4 regions of the Paenibacillus sp. SN-8-1 genome follow, and region 2 is predicted to be linked to each of the others. Evidence: a T-box and tRNA genes for the amino acid it is inferred to sense, from the RefSeq annotation. Region 2 holds a T-box; the other regions hold tRNA genes.
The links. A T-box is a leader RNA that pairs with one kind of tRNA and senses whether it is charged. The one in region 2 lies ahead of ACRRNK_RS06005 (valine--tRNA ligase), so its partner is inferred to be a tRNA-Val.

Region 1 (5,699 bases), 2.0 Mb from region 2:
AAGCGGGTCTACATACGGATTACGCTGACGAATAGATTCCTGAAGAGTAGGCTCATTATCCAGCATTTCCTGCTCACCTGTAATTTTGAGAATCAAGCTCTTCGTCAGGTTAAACTCTTCTTCGATTTGTTTGAAGATGCGGTTTTTCATCGTATCATCGCTGCACATATTCGCGTATTCTGAAGCGATAATTAGATCTGCTTTTACCACAGCGAACTGCAGAGTGTCGATCAAGGAACGGAAGAATGAGAAGCCCGCGTACATTTCCTGGAGAACCTTCAACTTCTCTTCATCGTTACCGTAGAAATCTTGAATTCCTGTGCCGGCTGCATACCATGCAGGGAACAGATAACGGCTTTGCGTCCAAGCGAATACCCAAGGAATCGCACGCAAATCTTCAAATCGGTCACTGTTCTTCCTCTTGGATGGACGGGAACCAATATTTAGTTCACCCACTTCTCCAAGTGGAGTGGATTCTTTGAAGAACTTAAGGAATTCAGGTTCCCGGAATACCAGATCCTGATATTTATTGAGGGATACCTCAGACATTTGTCTGATAATAGCTTCCCATTTCTCTTCGTATAGGTCACTTTGTTGAGGCTGACGAGCAAGTACTGCTTGGGTTAGCAATGCAGATGTTGCCTGTTCAAGACTGCGGTAAGCAATTCCTTTCAGTGAATATCTCGATGAGATTACTTCACCCTGCTCCGTAATCTTGATTCCTCCGCCTACCGTATGCGGTGGCTGTGCAAGAATACTGCGGTTAAGCGGCATACCTCCACGTCCGAGAGCGCCTCCACGTCCATGGAAGAACTTCAGCTTAATGCCGAATTCTTCGGCTGTTGCTGTGATTTGTTTAAGAGCTACCCGAAGCTCCCAGTTCGCCGTTACCACGCCGCCGTCCTTGTTACTGTCGGAGTATCCCAGCATAATCTCCTGAAGATCACCCATCCCGGTTACAGACTGTCTGTAGAATGGCATATTAAACAGTGAACGCATAATAGCAGGAGCTGCATGAAGATCATCGATCGTCTCAAATAACGGCACAGATTGAAGTGTACATACAACACTGCCATCGGCCTCTTTCCGGATCAGTCCGACTTCCTTAGCAAATACCATAACTTCGAGGATGTCACTTGCAGCCTCTGTCATACTGATTAGATAGCTGCTGATACATTGCTCCCCAAATTCCTTTTGAGCCTTAAACACCGTACGGTAGACGTTCAAGCACTCCGTTGTACTCTCACTGTATTCCTGGTAAGGAGAAGTCAACGGACGTGGGTCGTTAAGAATACGCTCCAACAGCTCTACCTTTTTGTCTTCGCTTAACTCACCGTAGTTCTCTGTAACATTCATATGAGCAAGAATTTCAGTCATAGCATTCTCATGCTCCTGACTGTGCTGGCGAATGTCCAGCTTGGCTGTATGGAAGCCAAACAGCTCCACTTGGCGTATCAAGTAACGGATATGCGTATCTGCCACATAATCAGCATAGTGATGGCGTAGACTGCGATCAATAACATTAAGATCCTCAACCAATTCCGCTACGCTATTGTAGCGATCAATGGAATCTTTCTTCGACTCATCGATGACGTTATGAAGCTTTTCCGTCATATAAGTGAGTTTCACCCGATAAGGCTCTTTCTCATTCCGCCATTGAGGCGTTTTGTTCAGAACGACCGTCTCCCGATCCTTCTGAATGGAAGTAAGCAGCTCGTCAGTAACGTTGACGATGCTTGTACTGAAGCTTAAGTAACGGAACAATTCAGCCAGAATACGCTGGTATTCCCGCACAGCCAGCTTACGCTGCATTAACAGAGTCTCCCAAGTTACTTCCGCTGTAACGGAAGGGTTACCATCCCGGTCTCCCCCGATCCATGAGCCAAAACGCAGATATGTCGGAACATGCCAGTTATGCTCAGGATAATACTTCGTCAAGCAGCGTTCCAATTCTTGATATACATCAGGCAGCACATGGAACAAAGTCTCGTGGAAATAGTACATACCATTTCGAACCTCGTCGAGTACTGTAGGTTTGCGATCACGAAGCTCATCGGTCTGCCATAGGGTAATTACCTCATTCAGCAATTTCTCACGAAGCTGCTCGCGTTCTCTGAAAGTCAAAGTCGGGTTATCCAGCTGCATAACATCATCAGCAATCCGTTTGTGAATATCGAGAATTGCACGGCGCATTGCTTCCGTCGGGTGAGCTGTCATGACAAGCTCTAAAGACAAGCCTTGTAAAATATCCTGTACTTCATCGTAGGAGAAGCCGCGTTCTTTAAGGTCTCTAACAGAATCCTCAATAGATCCAGGCTGTACCGTCTCCCCGGCAGAACGCTCGTAGTCACGCTTGCGGCGAATACGATGATTCTGCTCTGCAATGTTAACTAACTGGAAATAAACAGCGAAAGCCCGAATGACTTGATGTCGGATGTCCGGCTCAAGCGTGTTAATAAGCTGTTTGAACTCCTCATGCAGTTCAGGTAGAAATACGGCTCTAAGTGACTTGCTGGCTTCACGTATCTTTTCGACAATATCTAAGAGTTCATTACCGCCTTGATGTACAAGGACTTCTCCCAAAATATTGCCCAAAAAACGAATATCACGCCGCAGCAGGTTGTTGGAATTACTTTTGTTTGCGGTTACCGCTAGTTCTGTCATGCTTCTCCTCCCAATTCTCCTGTTTCCGTCTTTGTAATGCCTTTTTACATAATACAATAAACGGTGCATAAAATCTTCACTTTATTTATTAAAACAAGGCTGTAGATTCAGCCAAAGAGGTAAATAAGTTAAATATTTAATCATTTATTTGTATTATTATAGCCCATAGATAGAACTTTGCTAGTCTCTCAAAAGTTTAATTCTCATCGAAGAAACTAGAACTCCCTGATTAACATGAACATATCCATCTGCATAAAAAACCACTTCAACATTCAATCAATGCGCTGACACGTCAAAGCAGTAAAATCCATGGGTAAAAATAAAACGTATTATAACAAAAAACACCATCGCTTACGATGATGCTGTTGGTGAATTATGGAGCGGGTGATGGGAATCGAACCCACGCTATTAGCTTGGAAGGCTAAAGTTCTACCATTGAACTACACCCGCACCGAAGAAATAATGGTCGGGACGACACGATTTGAACATGCGACCCCCTGGTCCCAAACCAGGTGCTCTACCAAGCTGAGCTACGTCCCGAAAATGGTGCTGCTTATGAGATTATCAATTGCAAGTAAAATGGCGCGCCCTAAGAGATTCGAACTCCTGACCTTTTGATTCGTAGTCAAACGCTCTATCCAGCTGAGCTAAGGGCGCAAATAATGGAGCGGACGACGGGAATCGAACCCGCGACCCTCGCCTTGGCAAGGCGATGCTCTACCGCTGAGCCACGTCCGCAAATGGTGCGCGTGGAGGGACTTGAACCCCCACGTCAAAGACGCTAGATCCTAAGTCTAGTGCGTCTGCCAATTCCGCCACACGCGCACAAGTAACACTATTCACCATGACAATCAAGGTAAATGGTGAGCCATGAAGGACTCGAACCTTCGACACCCTGATTAAAAGTCAGGTGCTCTACCAACTGAGCTAATGGCTCAAAATGGCTGGGGATATAGGATTCGAACCTATGGGTGACGGAGTCAAAGTCCGTTGCCTTACCGCTTGGCTAATCCCCAATGTCTCACTTTGGACAGTTTGTCCTCAGATATAAAAACGATGGTGGAGGCTGAGGGGATCGAACCCCCGACCCTCTGCTTGTAAGGCAGATGCTCTCCCAGCTGAGCTAAGCCTCCATATGAATTAAAACATTATGGATACTTTGGCAAGACTTTAGGACATAGTATGTACTGATATCACTCATATAATTCTAGCCATATCCAACTTACATTAAGAAGAAAATGGTGACCCGTAGGGGATTCGAACCCCTGTTACCTCCGTGAAAGGGAGGTGTCTTAACCCCTTGACCAACGGGCCTCATCGTTTGACGACTTATAGCTGTCATCAACCAGAGAAAATGGAGCTCTCAACCGGGATCGAACCGGTGACCTCATCCTTACCATGGATGCACTCTACCTACTGAGCTATGAGAGCAATGGCTCCCCGAACAGGACTCGAACCTGTGACAACTCGATTAACAGTCGAGTGCTCTACCAACTGAGCTATCAGGGAATAAACGTAATCGCTTGGCGGCGTCCTACTCTCCCAGGACCCTGCGGTCCAAGTACCATCGGCGCTGGAGGGCTTAACGGTCGTGTTCGGGATGGGTACGTGTGGAACCCCTCCGCCATCGCCACCAAACAGGATTTTTCCGGGTCAATACTCCCTGAATCACTTCAGGAAAATATCCGACCTTAGAAAACTCATCACTGCGAGAAAATATCATACCTTATCAAGGCTTGCAGCTTAAAATCGGTTCAGGCTTGATCACCTGAAAACTAGATACGAAACGAACTTGCGTGTGCCCCATTGTTCTCGGGGTTCTTAGAATATGCTTCCGAAGTAGTTTCACTTCGTGAAACTTTGAGGATAAGCCCTCGACCGATTAGTACTGGTCAGCTCCATGCATTACTGCACTTCCACCCCCAGCCTATCTACCTCGTCGTCTTCAAGGGGTCTTACATACTGGGAAATCTCATCTTGAGGGGGGCTTCACGCTTAGATGCTTTCAGCGCTTATCCCTTCCGCACTTAGCTACCCAGCTGTGCTCCTGGCGGAACAACTGGTGCACCAGCGGTGCGTCCATCCCGGTCCTCTCGTACTAAGGACAGCTCCTCTCAAATTTCCTACGCCCACGACAGATAGGGACCGAACTGTCTCACGACGTTCTGAACCCAGCTCGCGTACCGCTTTAATGGGCGAACAGCCCAACCCTTGGGACCTACTTCAGCCCCAGGATGCGATGAGCCGACATCGAGGTGCCAAACCTCCCCGTCGATGTGGACTCTTGGGGGAGATAAGCCTGTTATCCCCAGGGTAGCTTTTATCCGTTGAGCGATGGCCCTTCCATGCGGTACCACCGGATCACTAAGCCCGACTTTCGTCCCTGCTCGACTTGTCAGTCTCGCAGTCAAGCTCCCTTATGCCTTTGCACTCTTCGAATGATTTCCAACCATTCTGAGGGAACCTTGGGGCGCCTCCGTTACTCTTTAGGAGGCGACCGCCCCAGTCAAACTGCCCACCTGACACTGTCCCCATACCGGTTCACGGTACCAGGTTAGAACTCCGATACGATCAGGGTGGTATCCCAACGTTGCCTCCACAGAAGCTGGCGCTCCTGCTTCTTAGGCTCCCACCTATCCTGTACAAATCGTATCAAAGTCCAATATCAAGCTGCAGTAAAGCTCCATGGGGTCTTTCCGTCTTGTCGCGGGTAACCTGCATCTTCACAGGTATTAAAATTTCACCGGATCTCTCGTTGAGACAGCGCCCAAGTCGTTACGCCATTCGTGCGGGTCAGAATTTACCTGACAAGGAATTTCGCTACCTTAGGACCGTTATAGTTACGGCCGCCGTTTACTGGGGCTTCGGTTCATAGCTTCGGGATTACTCCCTAACCACTCCCCTTAACCTTCCAGCACCGGGCAGGCGTCAGCCCGTATACTTCGCCTTGCGGCTTCGCACAGACCTGTGTTTTTGCTAAACAGTCGCTTGGGCCTTTTCACTGCGGCCCCCTCGTGCTATTCACACTACCGGGG
Region 2 (5,699 bases):
CAGCAGCTCAAGAGCTGCCTTCCAGTCACGTTCTACTATAACTTCCAAACCTGGCTTCGCTGCCGTATCCCGCAGCTGCTGTACCAGTTCATACAGATTCTGCGCTTCCATCGCCCTGCGAAAATCCGGCTCGGTAAGGATAAGCGTATCCACTATTGGTAATATATGCTTCAAGTAGGCGTGATGATGCTTATTGCTAAGCATCCCCATCATCAAATTAAGTTTATTGTATTGAAAATTCTCTTGAATACTTTTCGCGAGCGTCTCAGCCCCTTCCGGGTTATGCGCTCCATCAATCACAATCAGCGGTTCATCCGAAACCCGCTCCATTCTTCCTGCCCAGAATGTATCCCTGAATCCGGCAGTCACATCTTCATCCTCAAGCACAAAAGCCATATACTGCCTTAATACCTCAAGCACCATCATGACTCCGGCCGCATTCTTGCATTGATGCTCTCCCAGTAGAGAGATACTGAACTCAAAGCTGCGGAATGGCCCGCTGAAAGTCAAGTGCTGCTCAGTAGATGTGACATCTTGACGCTTGTATTCAAACTGATCGCCAAGCAAATAGAGTGTGCTCTTCTTGGCAGCGGCTGTCTCTTTCAGAACGGCCACAGCCTCAGGCTGCTGGACACAGCTGACTACAGGAACGCCCGGCTTGATAATTCCAGCTTTCTCCCGGGCAATCTGTTCGATGGTATCTCCCAGAATATCCGTATGATCGAGGCCTATATTCGTGATCAGAGAGACAATCGGTGTAACAATATTAGTAACATCCATTCTTCCACCAAGGCCTGTCTCCCATACTACAACGTCGGGATAGCAGACTTCGGCAAAATACAGGATGGCTATCGCCGTACTCACCTCAAACATGGTAGGAGAGCCAAGCTCGGCCTGAGCCAGCTCCTGAACATGCGGATAGAGGCGGTTCGCAAGTTCAACCAGAGTCTCTTCCGGAATGTTCTCCCCGTTATACTGGAATCGATCCGTGAATTTAGTGATATACGGGGACGTAAAGGTTCCCACCGTATATCCGCTGACTACTAGCGTTTTTGTCAAAAAAGCGCAGGAAGAGCCTTTACCATTCGTTCCCGCTACATGAATGAACTTTAACTTCCGGTGCGGATTATCGAATCGCTCCATGAGCGCTTCTATCCGTTCCAGACCTGGCCGGATGCCAAAAGGGATCAAGCCGTTAATCCAATCGACTGCTTCTGCATAGGTCTGCAGAGGGGTAGTTGTGTCGTCCTGCATGTTAGAACCTGCTCCTTTGGTGGGATTACCCTCCCAAACCCTCCCTACTAGGGAGGGCCCCAGAGGGACTTCCCTCTGGACACCCGAATGTTTTGGTGGGAGGCGGGGTGATGAGCACCTGATCTTCTGTGACGCATGGAGCGCTTTTCACCCCCTTTGGGGGTACGCTTGACTTTTGTGCTCCTGCCCGTACTTGGATCATGCGTGCTGCAAGCCGCTTGTCACCCCCATTCGGGGGTACGCTTTAGGCAAGGCGCTCCTACTAGGGGGCTTTTATTGTTGCTGCGTGCAGGGAGCGCTCTCCCTTCGGGATGCGCTGCTCTTTCGACGCATGGCAGATTAGCCTTTGAGCTCTTCCATGCGGGCCAATACTTTGGCACGCTTCTCGGAGTAGTCCTGCATCTTCGCCTTCTCTTCCTCAATCACTTTAGCCGGAGCCTTGGCAACAAAGCCTTCGTTACCCAGCTTCTTCTCAACTCGTTCTACCTCTTTGGTAAGGTTCTCGAACTCTTTTTGAAGACGGGCGATTTCTTGTCCGATATCTATTAATCCCGCAAGAGGGAAGTAGAGCTCAGCTCCGGTTACAATCGCACTCATTGCTTTGTCCGGTGCTTCGGCGTCTATAGCTATGGAGAACTCGGAGGTGTTGCAGAACCTTCTAACATAGTTCTCGTTACGGCTGATAATGTTATGAGCTCTGTCAGAACCCGGCTTCACGATCAGTTCTACCTTCTTGCTCATTGGAACGTTAACCTCGGCACGAACGTTTCTCACTGCGCGGATAACATCTATCAAGAGGTTCATCTCTTCAACCGCGTCCGGAGCTTCGAGAGCGGTATCGTATTTAGGCCACTCGGATAAAGTAATCGTATCTCCATTATGAGGGAGATGCTGCCAAATTTCTTCGGAAATAAATGGCATGAATGGGTGGATCAGCCGCTGTGTACGGTCAAGTACGTAGGCAAGCACGGATTGCGTCTTGCTCTTGGCAGCCGCATCTTCCCCATATAAGGTGAGCTTCGCGAATTCAATATACCAGTCGCACAGATCATCCCAAATGAAGTTGTACAGCAAGCGTCCCGTTTCTCCAAACTCGTAAGCATCGATCAGACGGGTAATATCCCGTGCCGTTTCATTAAATCGGTGCAGTATCCACCGGTCTGCTGTACTCAAATTACCAGTGATATCGATGTCTTCATACTTTACGCCTTCCAAATTCATCAGCGCGAAGCGGGAAGCATTCCAGATCTTGTTCGCGAAGTTACGGGCCTGCTCCACCTTCTCCCAGCGGAAACGAAGATCCTGGCCAGGTGTACTGCTGGTTGAGATCATGTATCTCATCGCATCTGCGCCATATTTCTCAATGACTTCAAGCGGGTCAACCCCATTGCCAAGCGATTTGGACATTTTACGCCCTTCGCTGTCACGGACGAGACCGTGAATAAGCACATCTTTAAACGGAATTTGATCTGTAAATTCAAGGGCGGTGAAGATCATTCGCGCTACCCAGAAGTAAATTATATCGTAGCCGGTAACCAACACATTCGTTGGGTAGAACCGCTTGTAATCCTCATGATCCACATCCGGCCAGCCCAAGGTTGAGAACGGCCACAGGCCTGAACTGAACCAAGTGTCCAGTACATCCTCATCCTGACGCCACTCTGATCCTTCAGGGGCCTCCGTACCTACAAAAATCTCACCGGTGGTCTCGTGATACCAAGCTGGAATCCGATGTCCCCACCACAGCTGCCGGGAAATACACCAGTCACGCACATTTTCAATCCAGTGCAGATATATTTTCTCAAAACGATCCGGTACAAAATTAACTCCCGTACCCGATTTTTGCGCTTCAATCGCTTTTTCTGCAAGTGGTCCCATCTTCACGAACCACTGGGTTGACAGATAAGGCTCTACCACAGCTCCCGATCTTTCACTGTGACCTACCTGGTGAACATGATCCTCAATGCGGATAAGCACTCCAAGCTCCTGCAGATCCCGTACGATTTGTTTGCGGCATTCACTGCGGTCAAGCCCCTGATACTTGGCTGCATCCGCATTCATCGTTCCTGTCTCATCCATAACTGTAATTTGCGGCAGATCGTGTCTCAGACCTACCTCGAAGTCGTTCGGATCATGTGCCGGGGTAATTTTCACCGCGCCGCTTCCAAATTCCTTATCTACATACTCATCTGCAATGATCGGAATCTCGCGGCCCACGATTGGGAGCACCAACGATTGTCCAATCAAATGGGCGTAACGCTCATCCTTAGGGTGCACAGCTACTGCCGTATCTCCCAGCATTGTCTCAGGACGTGTGGTGGCCACTGTAATATGTCCACTTCCATCCTTCAATGGATACTGCAAATGATACAGGTGACCGTTCACCTCTTTATACTCAACCTCGATATCAGAAAGCGCGGTCCGCGCTGCCGGATCCCAGTTAATAATGCGTTTTCCGCGATAGATTAATCCTTTGTTGTACAGCTTCACGAACACCTCTCGTACGGCCTTGGACAGTCCTTCATCCAGCGTGAACCGTTCACGGGAGTAATCGAGAGAGAAGCCCATTTTGGCCCATTGCTCGTGAATGGTCTCAGCATACTGATCCTTCCATTCCCATACTTTCTCCAGGAATTTCTCGCGTCCCAGGTCATACCGGGTAACTCCCTGTTCACGAAGCTTTTGCTCTACTTTGGTCTGGGTAGCAATCCCCGCATGATCGGTACCAGGAAGCCATAGGGCATCATAACCCTGCATCCGCTTAGCTCTAACCATAATGTCCTGAAGTGTAAAGTCCAGCGCATGCCCGATATGCAGCATACCTGTTACATTCGGTGGAGGGATTACGATCGTAAAGGTTTCGGCATCCTTACGGCTCCCCGCTTCAAAAAAGTTGCCTTCCTTCCAATAACTGTACCATTTCGCTTCCGCAGATTTCGGATCATACGTCGTTGGCATATTTGCCGAGGACGTCTCTTGGTTCATTTCTGACATTACACATACCTCCGATATTATAGGGGAGTTTTAATTTAATTGGCGTTCCATTTCTTGCAGTTATTCCCATAAAAGAAGCGGAATAAGTGAAAAAAACAAAAAAAGCCCTTCGTCTCAAAGGACGAAAGGCTTATCTTTCGTGGTACCACCTTTGTTTCGCAAATAGACTTAACAGCACTCCTCCATCAGAAAGAAGCCCTTATTCGCGACACTCAGACAGATAACGGCTGTAACCGGCCCATTCTGACAGAAGAGATCTGCTCAAATGGACGACTCCCGGGCGACTTCGGTCAGCTGCATCCTGCGAAACCTCACAGCGCCTGCAATTCCGCTCTCTGAAGGGCACACTGCCTACTATTCCCGTTCGATGTCTTTGCTTATTTATCCCTATAATAATAACGTGGATGGCATCGATAGTCAATAATAGGCAGTTTCAACCTCCTATAATACGACAAAAAAACCTGTGCATACGGCACAGGTTCATCATAGGTATTAAGGAATATAAAGGACTTGCCCTTCTTCCAGGCTCTGTTCGGACAACCGGTTGTAGAGCAGAAGTTCGCGGGGGTTAATCTGGTACCGGTCCGCAATCACATCAATTGTCTCTTCCCGCTGCACAATAACAAGCTTCACCTGCCGGAAAGGAGTCTGCTCCTGTACCCCTGAGATAAATAAATTTTTCCAGCGAACATCTTCCTTGTCTTCAGATAGTGGTTCCTGGGCTTCCTGCACCAAGGTCTCCAGCGCTTCCGCTTCTTTAGTCGGACGCCCGGACTGAAGCAATGTACTTAGAGGAACATGATCATCAGCGGCTTGATCTGTCACCTTCTTGCTGCCAAGTGCAATCTTTAACTCAGGCCGCTCTTCCACTTGGGGTTCGGTTATAGCAGGTTCGGTTACAGATTCGGTTGCAAGTTCGGTTACGGGTTCAGCAGCTTCTACTTCTTGAACGTTCTCCAAATATTCTTCAGCGGTAGAGACTCTGTCGCCCTCTTCAAGCTTAGCTTGACCCTGGACAGACTCCTCGGTATGCGAGGCTTTCAGAGTCTCTGAGGAATGCGCCTCTTCAAGCTGTTGATTCTGAGAGGAGGTTCGAGATCCTTCGTCCTTATTCCCCTTAGGCCCAATACCCTCATTCGATTCCTTGTCCGCCCATAACGGCGAGAGAGAAGAAACGGGCGCTGAAGCTGGTGTGGTCACTCTCTCTTTAGACAATAGAGGAGACTCTTCTTTCTGCTCCTCAAGCGCTGGAAGCGACCAGATGGGCTCAGCGCTTGGCGGATCGTAGTTGACTGCCGAAGGTGTGATTGCTTCATCCCGGGTATCTAATCTGTCCTTCTGATCTACAAAATCTTCTGTACTTTCCTTCTGCTCTACGCGCTCGGCCTCATGGGATACAGTGTATCCCTCATCGCTCCACTCTTCTGTTCCCGGAACAAAAGCTACGGTCT
Region 3 (5,699 bases), 2.2 Mb from region 2:
TTCACAGGGGTTAAACACATGGCTTCGAAGCTGGAGTGAAGTCGATCCAGGGGTAGGGGAGCGTTGTGTATACATTGAAGGTGTACCGTAAGGAGCGCTGGAGCGTACACAAGTGAGAATGCCGGTATGAGTAACGAAAAGATCAGTGAGAATCTGATCCGCCGAAAGCCTAAGGGTTCCTGAGGAAGGTTCGTCCGCTCAGGGTAAGTCGGGACCTAAGGCGAGGCCGAAAGGCGTAGTCGAAGGACAACAGGCCCTAATTCCTGTACCACCGTAATCCGTTATGAGCGATGGGGTGACGCAGCAGGGTAGTGACGCAGACTGATGGATGTCTGTCCAAGCAGTGAGGCTGGTGTGTAGGCAAATCCGCACACCGTTAAGGCTGGGCTGTGATGGGGAGTGAAAATTACAGTAGCGAAGGTCATGATCTCACACTGCCAAGAAAAGCCTCTAGTCAGGAGAAGGTGCCCGTACCGCAAACCGACACAGGTAGGCGAGAAGAGAATTCTAAGGCGCGCGGAAGAACTCTCGTTAAGGAACTCGGCAAAATGACCCCGTAACTTCGGGAGAAGGGGTGCCCCGGTAGTGTGAATAGCACGAGGGGGCCGCAGTGAAAAGGCCCAAGCGACTGTTTAGCAAAAACACAGGTCTGTGCGAAGCCGCAAGGCGAAGTATACGGGCTGACGCCTGCCCGGTGCTGGAAGGTTAAGGGGAGTGGTTAGGGGTAACCCGAAGCTATGAACCGAAGCCCCAGTAAACGGCGGCCGTAACTATAACGGTCCTAAGGTAGCGAAATTCCTTGTCAGGTAAATTCTGACCCGCACGAATGGCGTAACGACTTGGGCGCTGTCTCAACGAGAGATCCGGTGAAATTTTAATACCTGTGAAGATGCAGGTTACCCGCGACAAGACGGAAAGACCCCATGGAGCTTTACTGCAGCTTGATATTGGACTTTGATACGATTTGTACAGGATAGGTGGGAGCCTAAGAAGCAGGAGCGCCAGCTTCTGTGGAGGCAACGTTGGGATACCACCCTGATCGTATCGGAGTTCTAACCTGGTACCGTAATCCGGTATGGGGACAGTGTCAGGTGGGCAGTTTGACTGGGGCGGTCGCCTCCTAAAGAGTAACGGAGGCGCCCCAAGGTTCCCTCAGAATGGTTGGAAATCATTCGAAGAGTGCAAAGGCATAAGGGAGCTTGACTGCGAGACTGACAAGTCGAGCAGGGACGAAAGTCGGGCTTAGTGATCCGGTGGTACCGCATGGAAGGGCCATCGCTCAACGGATAAAAGCTACCCTGGGGATAACAGGCTTATCTCCCCCAAGAGTCCACATCGACGGGGAGGTTTGGCACCTCGATGTCGGCTCATCGCATCCTGGGGCTGAAGTAGGTCCCAAGGGTTGGGCTGTTCGCCCATTAAAGCGGTACGCGAGCTGGGTTCAGAACGTCGTGAGACAGTTCGGTCCCTATCTGTCGTGGGCGTAGGAAATTTGAGAGGAGCTGTCCTTAGTACGAGAGGACCGGGATGGACGCACCGCTGGTGCACCAGTTGTTCCGCCAGGAGCACAGCTGGGTAGCTAAGTGCGGAAGGGATAAGCGCTGAAAGCATCTAAGCGTGAAGCCCCCCTCAAGATGAGATTTCCCAATTAGTAAGACCCCTTGAAGACGACGAGGTAGATAGGCTGGGGGTGGAAGTGCAGCAATGCATGGAGCTGACCAGTACTAATCGGTCGAGGGCTTATCCAACACAGCTCGGAAGGACGTAGTCCAAGAAGAGCAATCGCAAATTCGTTTCGTATCTAGTTTTCAGGCGATCAAGCCTGAACCGATTTTAAGCTGCATGCCTTGATAAGGTCTGATATTTTCTTGCAGCGATGAGTTTTCTAAGGTCGGATATTTTCCTGAAGTGATTCAGGGAGTATTGACCCGGAAAAATCCCGTTTGGTGGCGATGGCGGAGGGGTTCCACACGTACCCATCCCGAACACGACCGTTAAGCCCTCCAGCGCCGATGGTACTTGGACCGCAGGGTCCTGGGAGAGTAGGACGCCGCCAAGCAATACCCCATCTGGGGTTTTTGTGCCGGGGTAAGACGGCTACATATAAGGGCCTTTAGCTCAGCTGGTTAGAGCGCACCCCTGATAAGGGTGAGGTCGGTGGTTCGAGTCCACTAAGGCCCACCATCTTAATTTAATATTCCTTTATGGGGCCATAGCTCAGCTGGGAGAGCGCCTGCCTTGCAAGCAGGAGGTCAGCGGTTCGATCCCGCTTGGCTCCACCATATTCCCTGATAGCTCAGTTGGTAGAGCACTCGACTGTTAATCGAGTTGTCACAGGTTCGAGTCCTGTTCGGGGAGTACCGTTTCTGAAAGTGTTATTAACTTAACACTTTCAGAAACAACAACCTTATATGGAGAAGTGTCCGAGCTGGCCGAAGGAGCACGATTGGAAATCGTGTAGGCGTCACAAGCGTCTCGAGGGTTCGAATCCCTCTTTCTCCGTCATGTGTATATATTCAATTGAACAAGGCCCGTTGGTCAAGGGGTTAAGACACCTCCCTTTCACGGAGGTAACAGGGGTTCGAATCCCCTACGGGTCACCACTTACATCAAATAGCTTCAAGTGGGGTTGAGAACCCATCAGGGTTCGTCGGAGCATAGGCTTCGGTAGGAATACATCGCAGTCTCGTTCAGAGAACGAGTATCCCCTACGGGTCACCACTTTCAATAACAGCTTCAAATCTCATTTAATGGAGGCTTAGCTCAGCTGGGAGAGCATCTGCCTTACAAGCAGAGGGTCGGGGGTTCGATCCCCTCAGCCTCCACCATTATCCTATATAGTCTGAATAGTGTTAGGGACTTAGGACAATTTAATAATACTACTGACGCGGGGTGGAGCAGCCCGGTAGCTCGTCGGGCTCATAACCCGAAGGCCGCAGGTTCAAATCCTGCCCCCGCAATGAATCCCGAGCAATAATACGGGATTCACAATGAAGTGTGGAGCCGTGGTGTAGAGGCCTAACATGCCTGCCTGTCACGCAGGAGACCGCGGGTTCGAATCCCGTCGGCTCCGCCATTAACATCCTTCTGTATCGGGAATTGAACCCATCAGGGTTCGTCGGAGCATAAGCTTCGTTAGGAATACTTCGCAGTCTCGTAACGAAGTGAAGAGTATCCCGTCGGCTCCGCCATGATTTAATTAAATGTTTTCACACCTTGCCGGTGTAGCTCAACTGGTAGAGCAACTGACTTGTAATCAGTAGGTTGGGGGTTCAAGTCCTCTCGCCGGCACCATTTTGGAGGCTTAGTGAAGTGGCTAAACACGGCAGACTGTAAATCTGCTCTCTACGAGTTCGGTGGTTCGAATCCATCAGCCTCCACCAGTTTTTTTTGAGAATATAATATGGCGGTCGTGGCGAAGGGGTTAACGCACCGGATTGTGGCTCCGGCACTCGGGGGTTCAAGTCCCCTCGATCGCCCCATTTATTTCCTATCAATTCAATTTTATTGGGGATTAGCCAAGCGGTAAGGCAACGGACTTTGACTCCGTCACCCATAGGTTCGAATCCTATATCCCCAGCCATTATTACCCCAAAAAGTGAAGCGAATGCTCTGCTGAAGATTCCGATTACTTTTCGGGGACCCCGGTAAACATTTGAGCCATTAGCTCAGTTGGTAGAGCACCTGACTTTTAATCAGGGTGTCGAAGGTTCGAGTCCTTCATGGCTCACCATTTACCTTACAGGTAAATATGTTAATATTGTGCGCGTGTGGCGGAATTGGCAGACGCACTAGACTTAGGATCTAGCGTCTTTGACGTGGGGGTTCAAGTCCCTCCACGCGCACCATATTTATGCGGACGTGGCTCAGCGGTAGAGCATCGCCTTGCCAAGGCGAGGGTCGCGGGTTCGATTCCCGTCGTCCGCTCCATTATTCAATTACGGGACGTAGCTCAGCTTGGTAGAGCACCTGGTTTGGGACCAGGGGGTCGCATGTTCAAATCGTGTCGTCCCGATTGTGATTTTGTAATGAATGTAGTGTGAAAAGTATTACGGGACGTAGCTCAGCTTGGTAGAGCACCTGGTTTGGGACCAGGGGGTCGCATGTTCAAATCGTGTCGTCCCGACCATAAATTTTGCGGGTGTAGTTCAATGGTAGAACTTTAGCCTTCCAAGCTAATAGCGTGGGTTCGATTCCCATCACCCGCTTTGAATGATAAAGGAACGTTATGATGTTTTAATCATAGCGTTCTTTTTCGTATGTTGGTCTATTCCTGGAATTCTCACATGAGGTTACTAGTAGTCTTCTGAGGGATAGGTTAGAATAAAACTACTTTGCTAATAAAATGGGATTAACTATGATTGCTGCGTTTATTGCTGAATACACAGGGAATATAACCTTTGTTGATTTCTTTAGTTTAGTTGATTTCATGTGGATTTAGGTTTATCCATGCATAGAAAGGAAGTCGGCCTTGATGAATCATAAGAACGAGCTGTTGAAGCAGCTGATTGCGAAGGGAAGCACTTATCAGTCCCTTTATGAGAATCATCCCGATGCCATTTGTGTAATGGATGTGAATGGTCAGTATATAGAGGCGAATCCAGCTGCTCAAAGAGTGACCGGATACACATTAGAACAATTTAATAGTACCCCTCCACAGTATTTGTTCTCGAGTGATGGGGAAGCGTTAAGGAGCTACTATTTGGAGCAGGCACTGCAAGGGGAGACCAGCAGCTTTGAGTTGAATTTTACTAGGCAGGATGGTCAGGTTCTTGATTTGGATGTTACCTATGTGCCGATCAGTGCTGAGGGAGAAGTTGTGGGTGTTCATTCCATATTTAAAGATGTGACCTTAACAAAGGAAATGCAGCGGCGCCTGATGGAATCTGAAAAGTTATATCAAGTGATCACGAATGATGCTAAAGATGTCATTGCATTTGCTACTGTGAAGGGGATCTGTCTGTCTATCTCTCCGGCTATACATGATATAGTTGGTTATACTCCTGAGGAGCTTGTTGGAACACAGCTTAAAGAGCTGTTCGCAGATGAAGGACCATGGGCGAAGAAGGATCTTATTGCATCTACGGGTATTTTAACAGGGAGGCTACGTCATGCGAATGGACACGAGGTCTGGGTTGAAGCCAGTATTCAGAAGGTACACGGATTCGGTACTCAAGCTGACAAGTTGCTCATCATTACCCGTAACATTACACCCAGGATGCAGGCAGAGGAGCATTTACGAAGAAGTGAACGGAGTCTTGCCCGTGCTCAAAAGATTGCTCATATCGGTTCCTGGGAGTGGGATGTAGATCAAGAAAGGTTCACATGCTCCAAAGAGTTCGTAAGGATATACGGGCAGGATTTCAGTCAATTCACCTCTCCATTAGACGAGTGGCTGAAGGTAATTCACCCTGACGATAAACTAATGGTTACCGAGGCACTAGAAAACGCCTCCTCCCAAGCTGCTCAATCCTTCGAACTAGAGTTTAGGGTTATTGGTTGTGGAGACAAGGATAAGGTTCTCTTCAGCCAAACTGATATAGAATTCGATGAAATGGGACGAACCAGAAGATTATTCGGGATCGTACAGGATATTACGGAGCGTAATCTGATGGAAAGCAGACTACGTGAGAGCGAAAAGCAGTATAGGATAATCTCTGAAAACTCGCTTGATTTAATTTCAAAGCATAAGTCGGATG
Region 4 (5,699 bases), 2.2 Mb from region 2:
GAAGCAGCCACCATTTAAAGAGTGCGTAATAGCTCACTGGTCGAGTGACTCTGCGCCGAAAATGTAACGGGGCTAAACACACCACCGAAGCTATGGCTTGATGCTTTGCATCAGGGGTAGGGGAGCGTTGTATGTAGGTTGAAGGTGTACCGTAAGGAGCGCTGGACAGCATACAAGTGAGAATGCCGGTATGAGTAACGAAAAGATCAGTGAGAATCTGATCCGCCGAAAGCCTAAGGGTTCCTGAGGAAGGTTCGTCCGCTCAGGGTAAGTCGGGACCTAAGGCGAGGCCGAAAGGCGTAGTCGAAGGACAACAGGCCCTAATTCCTGTACCACCGTAATCCGTTATGAGCGATGGGGTGACGCAGCAGGGTAGTGACGCAGACTGATGGATGTCTGTCCAAGCAGTGAGGCTGGTGTGTAGGCAAATCCGCACACCGTTAAGGCTGGGCTGTGATGGGGAGTGAAAATTACAGTAGCGAAGGTCATGATCTCACACTGCCAAGAAAAGCCTCTAGTCAGGAGAAGGTGCCCGTACCGCAAACCGACACAGGTAGGCGAGAAGAGAATTCTAAGGCGCGCGGAAGAACTCTCGTTAAGGAACTCGGCAAAATGACCCCGTAACTTCGGGAGAAGGGGTGCCCCGGTAGTGTGAATAGCACGAGGGGGCCGCAGTGAAAAGGCCCAAGCGACTGTTTAGCAAAAACACAGGTCTGTGCGAAGCCGCAAGGCGAAGTATACGGGCTGACGCCTGCCCGGTGCTGGAAGGTTAAGGGGAGTGGTTAGGGGTAACCCGAAGCTATGAACCGAAGCCCCAGTAAACGGCGGCCGTAACTATAACGGTCCTAAGGTAGCGAAATTCCTTGTCAGGTAAATTCTGACCCGCACGAATGGCGTAACGACTTGGGCGCTGTCTCAACGAGAGATCCGGTGAAATTTTAATACCTGTGAAGATGCAGGTTACCCGCGACAAGACGGAAAGACCCCATGGAGCTTTACTGCAGCTTGATATTGGACTTTGATACGATTTGTACAGGATAGGTGGGAGCCTAAGAAGCAGGAGCGCCAGCTTCTGTGGAGGCAACGTTGGGATACCACCCTGATCGTATCGGAGTTCTAACCTGGTACCGTGAACCGGTATGGGGACAGTGTCAGGTGGGCAGTTTGACTGGGGCGGTCGCCTCCTAAAGAGTAACGGAGGCGCCCCAAGGTTCCCTCAGAATGGTTGGAAATCATTCGAAGAGTGCAAAGGCATAAGGGAGCTTGACTGCGAGACTGACAAGTCGAGCAGGGACGAAAGTCGGGCTTAGTGATCCGGTGGTACCGCATGGAAGGGCCATCGCTCAACGGATAAAAGCTACCCTGGGGATAACAGGCTTATCTCCCCCAAGAGTCCACATCGACGGGGAGGTTTGGCACCTCGATGTCGGCTCATCGCATCCTGGGGCTGAAGTAGGTCCCAAGGGTTGGGCTGTTCGCCCATTAAAGCGGTACGCGAGCTGGGTTCAGAACGTCGTGAGACAGTTCGGTCCCTATCTGTCGTGGGCGTAGGAAATTTGAGAGGAGCTGTCCTTAGTACGAGAGGACCGGGATGGACGCACCGCTGGTGCACCAGTTGTTCCGCCAGGAGCACAGCTGGGTAGCTACGTGCGGAAGGGATAAGCGCTGAAAGCATCTAAGCGTGAAGCCCCCCTCAAGATGAGATTTCCCAGTATGTAAGACCCCTTGAAGACGACGAGGTAGATAGGCTGGGGGTGGAAGTGCAGCAATGCATGGAGCTGACCAGTACTAATCGGTCGAGGGCTTATCCAACACAGCTCGGAAGGACGCAGTCCAAGAAGAGCATACGCAAGTTCGTTTCGTATCTAGTTTTCAGGCGATCAAGCCTGAATTGAATAATGTTCCCTGATAGCTCAGTTGGTAGAGCACTCGACTGTTAATCGAGTTGTCACAGGTTCGAGTCCTGTTCGGGGAGCCATATGGAGAGGTGTCCGAGTTGGCCGAAGGAGCACGATTGGAAATCGTGTAGGCGTCACAAGCGTCTCGAGGGTTCGAATCCCTCTCTCTCCGCCACTATTATTGTAAGGCCCGTTGGTCAAGGGGTTAAGACACCTCCCTTTCACGGAGGTAACAGGGGTTCGAATCCCCTACGGGTCACCACTTTCATTAAACAGCTTCAAGTGGGGATGAGAACCCATCAGGGTTCGTCGGAGCATTTGGTTCGTTAGGAATACATTGCAGTCTCGTTCGAAGAACGAGTATCCCCTACGGGTCACCATTATTCACACTTGATTTTATAGCAGTGTATCTGCTAAAATAAAGATTATGTTTAACATATGGAGGCTTAGCTCAGCTGGGAGAGCATCTGCCTTACAAGCAGAGGGTCGGGGGTTCGATCCCCTCAGCCTCCACCATATTGTTATACTGACGCGGGGTGGAGCAGCCCGGTAGCTCGTCGGGCTCATAACCCGAAGGCCGCAGGTTCAAATCCTGCCCCCGCAATTGATTTACATAGTGTGGAGCCGTGGTGTAGAGGCCTAACATGCCTGCCTGTCACGCAGGAGACCGCGGGTTCGAATCCCGTCGGCTCCGCCATTTAAATCTTATAATTTAATATGTAATAGTAAGCATTATGGCTCGGTAGCTCAGTCGGTAGAGCAGAGGACTGAAAATCCTCGTGTCGGCGGTTCGATTCCGTCCCGAGCCACCATGATTCTTTTACACCGTGCCGGTGTAGCTCAACTGGTAGAGCAACTGACTTGTAATCAGTAGGTTGGGGGTTCAAGTCCTCTCGCCGGCACCATTTTTTGGAGGCTTAGTGAAGTGGCTAAACACGGCAGACTGTAAATCTGCTCTCTACGAGTTCGGTGGTTCGAATCCATCAGCCTCCACCAGTTTTTAGGGGCATAGTTTAAAGGTAGAACAACGGTCTCCAAAACCGTTGGTGTGGGTTCAATTCCTGCTGCCCCTGCCAATTTCATAATGTGTAAGTATTATGGCGGTCGTGGCGAAGGGGTTAACGCACCGGATTGTGGCTCCGGCACTCGGGGGTTCAAGTCCCCTCGATCGCCCCATTAACTTTACATTGGGGATTAGCCAAGCGGTAAGGCAACGGACTTTGACTCCGTCACCCATAGGTTCGAATCCTATATCCCCAGCCATTTAATATGCGGACGTGGCTCAGCGGTAGAGCATCGCCTTGCCAAGGCGAGGGTCGCGGGTTCGATTCCCGTCGTCCGCTCCATTTATGGCGCCATAGCCAAGTGGTAAGGCACAGCTCTGCAAAAGCTTTATCCCCAGTTCAAATCTGGGTGGCGCCTCCATTCTTAAACTTTGATAGACAGTTTTACCGTATTAAATATTTGCGCCCTTAGCTCAGCTGGATAGAGCGTTTGACTACGAATCAAAAGGTCAGGAGTTCGAATCTCTTAGGGCGCGCCATATTCTCATTAATCTATTGAGAAGAATTACACACCATGCCGGTGTGGCGGAACTGGCAGACGCGCGCGACTCAAAATCGTGAGGGAAACCGTGGGGGTTCGAGTCCCTTCACCGGCATATAGTTTAAAGTAGACCATGAACATTAGTTCATGGTTTTTTTATTTTATTTTTTACTTCGTCCAAACTTTTCCAGTTAGAGTGTGTTCTTTATTATAAGAATCATCTATCACGTGGAGAGGGAAGGGGAAGCAGTAATGAACAATAAGAACAGCAGCAAGGAACAGTTAACTCAAACTTCTAGGGAGGGTACATATGCTCGAAAGAATAGGCCACTAGTTTTTGCAGCATGTACGTTAGTGCTTCTAATGTTAAGCGGTCCTACAGCCGCTTGGGCAGACAATACAGTGATCATATCTGACACTAAGGATTCCAGGGCTTCAGGCAGCACGGTTTCTGCATCTACATCTACATCTGTAAATGGAACTAGTGATAAATTGCCAAATGGGGCTAAAATTACTTCTGCTCAAGCTGACAAGGCGGTAAAGGAAATGTTTCCGCTGCTTTCTAAGGTGACACTGAGCTCCGCAGAATTTGGCAATCAGAATAGCTACCCAGTGGATTACGATAAGAAGTGGGAGCTTCAATATAATCTTCAGATAGGTAATTGGGGCACCTCATTCAGTGCTCAAGTGGATGGAGTGACCGGTGAAGTAATATATGTTAGTCTGCCTGGTCGTCTAATCCAGATGTATACCAAAGAAGGAGCCTCCAAAGTTGATGAGACCAGTGCCAAGAAGATTGCCTTAGATTGGTTGAGTGCCAAAGTTAAAGGATTAGATGTCCAAAGTCTTAAAGAAGACAATAGCTATAATCGGCAAAGTGGTTCCCTATTTACGGCGCAAGATTACTACTTCAATTTTAAGGTGCCGGTAAATGGCCTTTATTCGGACTTTGAGTCGGTCCAGGTTGGGGTTAACTATAACGGTGAGGTAACGGTGTATAATCGTAGTAAGGCTTACGCGGTGTATCCTTCCCCTAAGCCAGCAATTACGCTGGAGAGTGCAGAGCAGAAGTTCAAGGATAGCTTTGATGTAGAACTGTCTTATATTCCAGATAGACTTGATTCTAGAGAAACAACCAAGTACTTCTTGGGGTATTTACCGGTTGATAGAAGTATGAATAGTATTGACGCAGTTACAGGAAAACAGACGGAACCTCAAGTGGGTTCAGTTCAGAGCATTCAGAAGGCAGAGGATGTTCCTTCAGGTGGTAGTAATTTCACTCCATCCAAGGAAGCAATTCAGGACGGTGATGAGGCTCTAGAACGGATTAAATCGTTCATACCTATCCCTCCCGAGTTCACCACTGAATACAAGCAGTTGTCGAGAAGATGGAATAATCCTAATCAGAAAGTATGGAATATTTCACTTAGAGACAAAGCGGCAAACGGTGTACCAGATGAGGGTATTAATGCCGAAGTCGAAGCAAGCACGGGTCAAATTGTTAGTTTCGGATATTATATCTATAATTCTCCGGCGAAGGAATATAAGCCTAAAGGTAAAATTCTAAATTCTAAGGAAGCCAAAGAGAAGGCTCTTCAGATCGTGAAGAAACTGGTTCCAAATGCTGCGAGTGAGTATAAGCTTACCTCTACGATTGATAGAGACTCGAAGGTCTCAACATCGACATATCAATACAGCTTTAAGAGATATATTCATGGAATTCCGGTTATGAATGATTCAATTGATCTTAGCCTTAGTTCTGATGGTGTAATTCGTTCGTTTTCTGCTGGGACTCAAGCGAATGCTGCTGTTTTCCCAGATGGCAAGCCTGTCGTTTCTCAAGCGGAAGCTAAGAATAATTATCTGAATGATTGGAAAATGGAGCTGAAATATGAACGACTTGGCGGTATAAACCTATCAGATGGAAGCTTATCTCCTGTAAGCGTTAAACTGGTCTATGGACCAGTGCCTAAGAGCTCAGAGCTCGGAAATGGTTATATGGCCTTTACTCCAATCGATGCCATTACGGGGAAAAGTCGCGAAATTTACGTTCCATATGGGGGAGTCAAGGCTAAAGAGGCTGCGGACATTAAAGGTCATCCTCTAGAGAAGTCATTAGTCGAAGCTGTCCAGTATCGTGTACTCCTCCCGGATGATAATGGATTAGTACTCCCTAATGAACAGATTACCCAAGGGGAGTGGATTAATATGGCGGCAAGAGCTGTGTATCCCGATTATGGATATAACTATGCACTA

Region 1: it encodes a tRNA-Val, which carries the amino acid that the T-box ahead of ACRRNK_RS06005 (valine--tRNA ligase) is inferred to sense. The anticodon was not compared.
Region 3: it encodes a tRNA-Val, which carries the amino acid that the T-box ahead of ACRRNK_RS06005 (valine--tRNA ligase) is inferred to sense. The anticodon was not compared.
Region 4: it encodes a tRNA-Val, which carries the amino acid that the T-box ahead of ACRRNK_RS06005 (valine--tRNA ligase) is inferred to sense. The anticodon was not compared.

What each region holds. Positions count from the first base shown of each region.
Region 1 covers NZ_CP194782.1:3,880,251-3,885,949, forward strand. Annotated here, with positions in the region: gene ppc (phosphoenolpyruvate carboxylase) at 1-2,664, opposite strand, end outside; tRNA gene ACRRNK_RS19065 (tRNA-Gly) at 3,041-3,114, opposite strand; tRNA gene ACRRNK_RS19070 (tRNA-Pro) at 3,128-3,204, opposite strand; tRNA gene ACRRNK_RS19075 (tRNA-Arg) at 3,245-3,321, opposite strand; tRNA gene ACRRNK_RS19080 (tRNA-Gly) at 3,328-3,402, opposite strand; tRNA gene ACRRNK_RS19085 (tRNA-Leu) at 3,406-3,489, opposite strand; tRNA gene ACRRNK_RS19090 (tRNA-Lys) at 3,526-3,601, opposite strand; tRNA gene ACRRNK_RS19095 (tRNA-Gln) at 3,606-3,680, opposite strand; tRNA gene ACRRNK_RS19100 (tRNA-Val) at 3,722-3,797, opposite strand; tRNA gene ACRRNK_RS19105 (tRNA-Glu) at 3,904-3,978, opposite strand; tRNA gene ACRRNK_RS19110 (tRNA-Thr) at 4,020-4,095, opposite strand; tRNA gene ACRRNK_RS19115 (tRNA-Asn) at 4,098-4,173, opposite strand; rRNA gene rrf (5S ribosomal RNA) at 4,186-4,302, opposite strand; rRNA gene ACRRNK_RS19125 (23S ribosomal RNA) at 4,527-5,699, opposite strand, start outside.
Region 2 covers NZ_CP194782.1:1,265,477-1,271,175, reverse strand. Annotated here, with positions in the region: gene ACRRNK_RS06010 (bifunctional folylpolyglutamate synthase/dihydrofolate synthase) at 1-1,254, opposite strand, end outside; gene ACRRNK_RS06005 (valine--tRNA ligase) at 1,594-4,239, opposite strand; T-box leader at 4,363-4,625, opposite strand; gene ACRRNK_RS06000 (LysM peptidoglycan-binding domain-containing protein) at 4,741-5,699, opposite strand, start outside.
Region 3 covers NZ_CP194782.1:3,500,622-3,506,320, reverse strand. Annotated here, with positions in the region: rRNA gene ACRRNK_RS17195 (23S ribosomal RNA) at 1-1,748, shown strand, start outside; rRNA gene rrf (5S ribosomal RNA) at 1,943-2,059, shown strand; tRNA gene ACRRNK_RS17185 (tRNA-Ile) at 2,108-2,184, shown strand; tRNA gene ACRRNK_RS17180 (tRNA-Ala) at 2,207-2,282, shown strand; tRNA gene ACRRNK_RS17175 (tRNA-Asn) at 2,286-2,358, shown strand; tRNA gene ACRRNK_RS17170 (tRNA-Ser) at 2,414-2,502, shown strand; tRNA gene ACRRNK_RS17165 (tRNA-Glu) at 2,529-2,603, shown strand; tRNA gene ACRRNK_RS17160 (tRNA-Val) at 2,753-2,828, shown strand; tRNA gene ACRRNK_RS17155 (tRNA-Met) at 2,887-2,960, shown strand; tRNA gene ACRRNK_RS17150 (tRNA-Asp) at 3,000-3,076, shown strand; tRNA gene ACRRNK_RS17145 (tRNA-Thr) at 3,219-3,294, shown strand; tRNA gene ACRRNK_RS17140 (tRNA-Tyr) at 3,299-3,383, shown strand; tRNA gene ACRRNK_RS17135 (tRNA-His) at 3,407-3,482, shown strand; tRNA gene ACRRNK_RS17130 (tRNA-Gln) at 3,509-3,583, shown strand; tRNA gene ACRRNK_RS17125 (tRNA-Lys) at 3,658-3,733, shown strand; tRNA gene ACRRNK_RS17120 (tRNA-Leu) at 3,765-3,848, shown strand; tRNA gene ACRRNK_RS17115 (tRNA-Gly) at 3,856-3,930, shown strand; tRNA gene ACRRNK_RS17110 (tRNA-Pro) at 3,942-4,015, shown strand; tRNA gene ACRRNK_RS17105 (tRNA-Pro) at 4,053-4,129, shown strand; tRNA gene ACRRNK_RS17100 (tRNA-Gly) at 4,138-4,208, shown strand; gene ACRRNK_RS17095 (PAS domain S-box protein) at 4,475-5,699, shown strand, end outside.
Region 4 covers NZ_CP194782.1:3,711,406-3,717,104, reverse strand. Annotated here, with positions in the region: rRNA gene ACRRNK_RS18240 (23S ribosomal RNA) at 1-1,812, shown strand, start outside; tRNA gene ACRRNK_RS18235 (tRNA-Asn) at 1,903-1,978, shown strand; tRNA gene ACRRNK_RS18230 (tRNA-Ser) at 1,982-2,073, shown strand; tRNA gene ACRRNK_RS18225 (tRNA-Glu) at 2,086-2,160, shown strand; tRNA gene ACRRNK_RS18220 (tRNA-Val) at 2,339-2,414, shown strand; tRNA gene ACRRNK_RS18215 (tRNA-Met) at 2,429-2,502, shown strand; tRNA gene ACRRNK_RS18210 (tRNA-Asp) at 2,519-2,595, shown strand; tRNA gene ACRRNK_RS18205 (tRNA-Phe) at 2,635-2,710, shown strand; tRNA gene ACRRNK_RS18200 (tRNA-Thr) at 2,728-2,803, shown strand; tRNA gene ACRRNK_RS18195 (tRNA-Tyr) at 2,810-2,894, shown strand; tRNA gene ACRRNK_RS18190 (tRNA-Trp) at 2,901-2,974, shown strand; tRNA gene ACRRNK_RS18185 (tRNA-His) at 2,999-3,074, shown strand; tRNA gene ACRRNK_RS18180 (tRNA-Gln) at 3,087-3,161, shown strand; tRNA gene ACRRNK_RS18175 (tRNA-Gly) at 3,170-3,244, shown strand; tRNA gene ACRRNK_RS18170 (tRNA-Cys) at 3,250-3,323, shown strand; tRNA gene ACRRNK_RS18165 (tRNA-Arg) at 3,365-3,441, shown strand; tRNA gene ACRRNK_RS18160 (tRNA-Leu) at 3,479-3,558, shown strand; gene ACRRNK_RS18155 (YcdB/YcdC domain-containing protein) at 3,696-5,699, shown strand, end outside.